Flocculibacter collagenilyticus: one gene and its partner. The protein of the gene in region 2 binds, or shares a complex with, the protein of the main gene of each other region. Links are inferred from orthologs where the notes say so. Each region holds a gene or a part of one and is shown on either strand. Other genes may lie near its edges.

What was found.
Region 1: the proteins of sbcB (region 2) and ssb are in contact, whole or in part, in a crystal structure (PDB 3C94), measured with the Escherichia coli proteins. The link is inferred for Flocculibacter collagenilyticus from one-to-one orthologs.

Annotation. Positions count from the first base shown.
Region 1 is NZ_CP059888.1:3,330,712-3,333,858, forward strand. The notes cover bases 188-2,997. They hold ssb (single-stranded DNA-binding protein), read right to left. Parts: upstream 2,016-2,997; coding sequence 1,359-2,015; downstream 188-1,358. Other genes in these bases: HUU81_RS14805 (hypothetical protein), read right to left, coding at 188-999; HUU81_RS14815 (MFS transporter), read right to left, coding at 2,034-2,997. Outside these bases: more of HUU81_RS14805, read right to left, coding at 1-187; more of HUU81_RS14815, read right to left, coding at 2,998-3,147. UniProt on the Escherichia coli protein: Plays an important role in DNA replication, recombination and repair. Binds to ssDNA and to an array of partner proteins to recruit them to their sites of action during DNA metabolism. Acts as a sliding platform that migrates on DNA via reptation.
Region 2 is NZ_CP059888.1:1,797,769-1,801,005, forward strand. Bases 323-3,222 are described here. They hold sbcB (exodeoxyribonuclease I), read right to left. Parts: upstream 2,544-3,222; coding sequence 1,101-2,543; downstream 323-1,100. Other genes in these bases: HUU81_RS08055 (hypothetical protein), read left to right, coding at 342-998; HUU81_RS08065 (LysE family translocator), read right to left, coding at 2,594-3,222. Outside these bases: HUU81_RS08050 (NAD(P)-dependent oxidoreductase), read left to right, coding at 1-318; more of HUU81_RS08065, read right to left, coding at 3,223-3,235. UniProt on the Escherichia coli protein: Degrades single-stranded DNA (ssDNA) in a highly processive manner.

The DNA of each region.
Region 1 (3,147 bases), 1.5 Mb from region 2 along the record:
AAACTGATTGGCTTGAGCAACCGTCATGACACCTTCACCATTTACAACATGGCCTATACGCTTGGTTAGCCGTGACTTCTGTTCTTGGGTTCTACCATCGTAAGCTTTGTTTTGCTCTACATCAGCTCTACCTGACCACTTGGCAATCAACCAATCTTCTTCACCAGCTAATTTCAACTTGGTATTTAGCCAATGTCGAGGTTGGTGAGTATTCAACTTCAATCGAGAACCATCTTCATCAGTAACAGTTAACTCATCAAAAACTGATTCAATATGCCCTTTACCTGATGGACGCTCTGAACCTATAGCGTCACTCACAGCTCCGTGACTTACTATTACCCATGAAAAGGGCTTAACAGCAAAATCTTTATGAAATTCATTGTCTCTAACTAATGTAATGCAATCCCAGAGCTTTACGTCACCATAACTTGGAAAGTCACTCGTTTTATATTGATTATCAACAACACTACGGAGATCACCATATGAGGGGAACCGGATAGTAGTATCTATTGGCACATTGGTATATTTATCTAAAACTTCATTTCTGGTGCTTAGAATATTACCTTTCAACAACTCCTTTTTCCAATCGGTCACACCATTTAAATCATTAATTAAATCACTTATCCAGAGAGAATTTTGATGCGTCCAGTTAACCTCTTTCCCTTTTGCATCTTTTCCTATTTTTAAACCAATAGCACTTGCGAACTGGTCGTATGTCAACGGCTTATCGTGTGGAAAGTCAGTAGGTGTAATGCACTTGTCATGTGCTAAGAATATATCTGGGTTTTCATGAGCAAATTTCGCAGCAGCTCTGGCTGGTGCTGAAATATCAATAAGTCGATCAAAAGCTTGTTTAACTACATCTTCTAAAAGCTTAGGAACCCATTTTTTGACGGGATCTCCTCCTTTTGCTGGATTCCACATCAAGTACCAACGCCCTTTATCACTTTTCTGTAATGAATTGACAGTTAAGCCATTCAATTGAACTGCTTTAATCAAGTAGAACACTTTAATAATGGAATATAATCCAATTATTAAAGTGTTAAACATCAAAACGAACAAACTGAGTTTATACGCCTGAATTTACACTTGAAGCCGTAGTATCGGTAACTGTACAAGGTTACAGCGCACCAAGGCAGCAACACCTTTGGGTATCACAGATAAGTTACTTTATAACTGGAAAGCCAAGTTGAAGCCGAGCAATCTGGAGCCAGTAGAATGTGAGCAAAGTTCCTTAAGAAAAGTGTCCTGATTTAGTCTCGTAGAACAAGTCAACATTCATTTTCTAATAAAACTAAAAAAGCCGCTTAACAGCGGCTTTCGAAATTTTTTTTCAACATTTTTATTTTTGTCTTAGGTCAAAACGGAATATCATCATCAAAGTCAATCTTAGGCTCAGCTTGCTTCACCGCTGGCTGCTGTTGTTGTGCAGGCTGTTGCTGAAAGCCACCTTGACTTTGTTGTTGTGGCTGGAATCCACCAGAATTGTGTTGCTGGGCAGGCTGTTGCTGAAAGCCACCTTGATTTTGCTGTTGTGGCTGGAAGCCTTGGTTTTGTTGTTGAGGCTGAAAACCCTGATTCATTGGCGCAGCTGCTTGTTGTTGCTGTGGTTTAAAACCACCTTGTTGAGGCTGTTGCGTATAACCACCAGATTGACCAGCATTATCGCCACGACCACCTAACATTTGCATTTGGCCGCCCATATCAACAACCACTTCTGTTGTGTACTTATCTTGACCTTGTTGGTCTTGCCACTTACGGGTTTGTAATTTGCCTTCAAAATATGCTTGAGAACCTTTCTTTAGGTATTCACCTGCAATTTCAGCCAGCTTGCCAAAAATAACAATGCGGTGCCATTCTGTTTTCTCTTGCATTTGTCCTGTGTTTTTATCTTTCCAGCTTTCGTTTGTTGCTAAACTGATATTTGCAACGGCATTACCATTAGGCATATACCTTACTTCAGGATCTTGGCCTAACGTACCAATTAAGATTACTTTATTTACACCACGTGCCATTTTCTTTCTCCAATAACTTTAACTTACTGACGCGACTAAACTTCTAGCCGCTTCAATATCAAATTCTTTATCAATTACTTTTAAATACGTTCTATTTTCTTCAACGACCACTGTAGCTTCTATTACGCCAGCTAATTCGGTAAGACGGCTCGCCAGTACTTCTGCGGTTGGGTTGTCGTTAAGTTGTGTTGCGATAGAGACTAATTTAGAACGCTGCGGAATTTGCATTCCATTTGTAATGAATAACCATAATAAACCAATTACAGCTGCCACCGCAAAGACAATTTCTAGCTGATTTGTTTGCGCTATCATACCACCTAATAAGCCACCTAAAAATGCACCGAAGAACTGACTTGATGAAAATATTCCCATTGCGGAGCCTTTCTGACCCGCAGGCGCTAAACGTGAAATAAGAGCTGGTAAGGAAGCCTCTAAATAATTAAAACCGACGAAGAAAAGCAGTACCCACAGCACAACAACTGTAAGCGATTGATGCGCAAAGTATAGTCCTAATAAACTGACTATAATCATCATAATCGCGAGTTTAAATACTTGTTTTTCTTTATTGCGTTTTGCTGCAAAAATAATCATTGGCACCATTAGCAAAAATGATCCTAACAATACGGGGAAGTACATTTTCCAATGGCTAGTAACCGTAAAGTCAAAACTGACGAGCATGGTAGGCAGTACAACAAAAATGCATGTAAGCATGAGGTGTAACAACATCACGCCGAGATCCAGCCGCAATAATTGCGGATGCTTTATTAAGGAAGACAATAAGTGTGGGATAGCCACGGTTTCACCTTTCGGGGCTCGATTAACCGCAGTTGGTACAAATAGTGTAACGATAGCTATACCCGATAACGCAAATACCGCAGTAAGCCAAAATAATCCAGCCAAACCAAAAGCATCAGCCAATAGTGGCCCTAATACCATGGCGATGGCAAAAGATATACCGATACTCATGCCTATTACAGCCATGACTTTTGGTCTTTGCTCGTCGCGTGTTAAATCAGCAGCTAACGCTAGTGTGGCACTTGCAATTGCTCCCATCCCTTGAATAATACGTCCAACGGTAACGCCATAAACTGAATCTGACAAAGCCGCGATAACACTACCTGCTGCAAACATG
Region 2 (3,237 bases):
TTATCGGAAGGCTTACATTTTGCGCAAAACGCGGGTTTAGACGCCGAAGCGGTGATAGAAACTATTGAAAAAGGCGCCGCTGGTTCTTGGCAAATGGAAAACCGACATAAAACAATGCTAGCAGGCGAGTACGATCATGGCTTTGCAGTAGACTGGATGCGCAAGGATTTAGGTTTTGCGCTAAACGAAGCGCGAGAAAATAAAAGCCATCTACCTGTAACTGCATTGGTTGACCAATTTTACTCAGAAGTTCAAGCGATGGGTGGCCATCGCTGGGATACGTCAAGCCTGTTGGCTCGACTGGAAAGTAAGAAATAGTCGATATTATCTGGGATTTCTAAATGCTTGATAAAGTAATCATAGAAGCGTTTTTAAAAACATGCTCTTCATATGAGCGAACGATGTCTCAATTCAGAGCATGTAAACCAGGTGGAGAGATGTCAGAAAGTAATCTCGTTTTTACCTTCCTTAAATCATTTTCACAACTAGCGCCTGATGCAATATGTGCAGCTGAGTTACCTTTTTCACTAAAGGAAGGATTGCCATGGAGTAGTCATTTAGATGGCTTTATTTATTTCGAAGAAACAATATATTTAATTGAAGCAAAGAGAGATTACCCTGCGAAAATTTTCTTTGAGAAGATCTGTAACGATCTTGAAAGAATAAAGCTTGACAGAGTTGCGTTTTGTCTAAAGAAAATGCTCAATAGAGAGGGTGTGTATAGTATGCCAATAAATAACGTTAAACAGGTAAAAGGAATTTTGTTGGCAGATACTTGGAGTGCATTAAATCAACGTATTTGGGCTACTGGCAAATGGGATAGTGTTGATTTGAATTGGTTTCGTTCTCTGGATCGTGCTGGGCGCAAGTTGCCGTTTAGTGTTAAAGGCTCATCCTCTAATTATTCGTTATTGATTGCTCAGACTCAAAATTTAGAAAAATCATTATCCATTATTTCTAATACTGAGCAGCACCAATTGAGTGAAGATCTTTTTTAAACACTTTACGTGCTCTGTTTTGTATAAGTGGCAAACAAACTGCTGCAAAAACAACCCTCGAAAGGCCAACACGTCTAGAGTCAAATTAACTGGCGGTAGCCATTATAACTGCGTCGAATACTCATACAATGCTTTAAGAATATTCATTTTATGCTCGTCTTCCTGATGCTCCATTGCTAAATTTTCCAATTCAATAATAAAGTCTTCTGAAGTTAAATTAGGATTATCATGTCCGGACATCAATTTGTCTTTACGATAATGCTGCCAGCGCATCATTTCACTATTATCCAATGTGTGCGGAAAGTTTCTGGCTCTAAACCTGAAGAATAATTCTGAAAACTTTTTGTCGTCAAACGCTAAATCTAGCGCTGCTAGGTTTTCTGGTTTGGTGTTGTGAATCAATTGAAAGCGTTGCTTGTCGCCATTACTAACAAATCCGCCTTGATATAACGCATAATCAGGATTAGTTTCTATTTTTCTATCTACTTCATTAGGTGCAAATACTGCCTCAACTTTTTGTTGTAGACCTTGCATATTCTTCAAAATATCTAAGTGCTTTAAGCATTGCTCTCTGTCAATGTTAAGGCGCTCAGCATTTTCTGGCAGAAGGGTTTTCGCTGGTGCCAGAATTGGGCATTTATTCAAGTGAACAAGTTTTAAACCTATTCGCTCTTCATTTGGGTCGAGATCAGCGGTAGCGGTATAAAGCTTTTCTTTTATTTCTTGGGCGGTTAAATGTTGCAAAGGTGCAGGATCAGACTGCAAATTGTACACAATAATTGCGTTTTTATTTTCTGGATGGAAACCAATTGGCACAACCCATGTAGTACAACCTTGTTCCGACGGTAACATACCAGACACGTGAACAAGCGGCGTCATTCCAGCCACATCGATTAACTGCGCAACTGATTTTTTTAGTCGTAAATTAAAAATGTAGTCGTACAGTTTGGCTTGCTTTTGCTTGATCAGCTTAGCCATTTCAATGGTGGCTATCACATCGGAAACTGCGTCATGCGCGGCTTCATGGCCAATACCATTTGCTTTGGTTAAATCTTCTAATTTGAATGATGGTTTACCATCTTCATGCGTTGGCCAATTAATGCCTTCAGGGCGCAGTGCATAACATGCACGGACCAAATCGATAATATCCCAACGTGAGTTACCATTTTGCCATTCACGTGCGTATGGGTCATAGAAATTGCGGTAAAGAGTGTAACGCGTTACTTCATCGTCAAAGCGAATACTGTTATAGCCAGCCACCGTTGTGTTAGGGCGAGAAAATTGTTCGTTTATTCGCGTAATAAAGTCATATTCGGTGTAACCACGTTTCATTACAGTTTGTGGTGTAATACCAGTAATTAACGCCGCTTGCGGGTGTGGCAAATAATCATCAGCAAGCTGGCAATAAACTTCAAACGGCTCTTCAATAATATTTAGGTCATAGTCAGTACGAATACCTGCAAACTGCGCTGGCCGATCTTTTTTAGGAACTGCTCCCCACGTTTCGTAATCGTGCCAAAAAATAGTGTTAGTTGAATTATTCATACTTCAAATATTCTTTTTGTAATTTAAATTAGGGGATATTGTTCGTAATGTTAAAGTGTTACCACTCTTACTGCTAATCCTATAAACACGATACCTGAAATTTTGTCTATGGTAGTAGCGTGTTTATTAAACGCAATACGAGAGCTAGCTAACGCGACAGCGCATGCTACGATGCAGTACCAGAGGGCGTCAATAATGCCCACAGTTGCCACCATAATACTGCTAGTTGCAATGTTAGATGTTTCAGGGGTGATAAATTGGCTGAATAATGCAGTGAAAAATATAGCAAGTTTAGGATTTAAAATAGCAATGGCTGCTGAGTCTTTTATAGCTTGCGCGATTGTCGTTTGTGACGCCTGAGGTTGCTGAGTCGCATTATCTTGATTTTCTATATTATCCGCTTGAGGGGCTGGTTTTGCTGTTAGGGCTTTATAACCCATCCATAATAAGTAAGCTGCGCCACCGTACACCAATACTTTGTAAAGTAGTGGGAACTTAATAACAAGTGCAGACAATCCTACAATGGTTGCAACTGCGTAAAGTGCTACCGCTGCGCCGTGGCTAATGGCTGCAATTAAGCCATGCCAAATTGAACTAACACTGTGCTTTAAAATAACAGCTAAACTTGGGCCTGGGGACATTGCACCTAATATGCAAATGGTGGCTAACGATAGCCATGCGGTTATTTCCATTA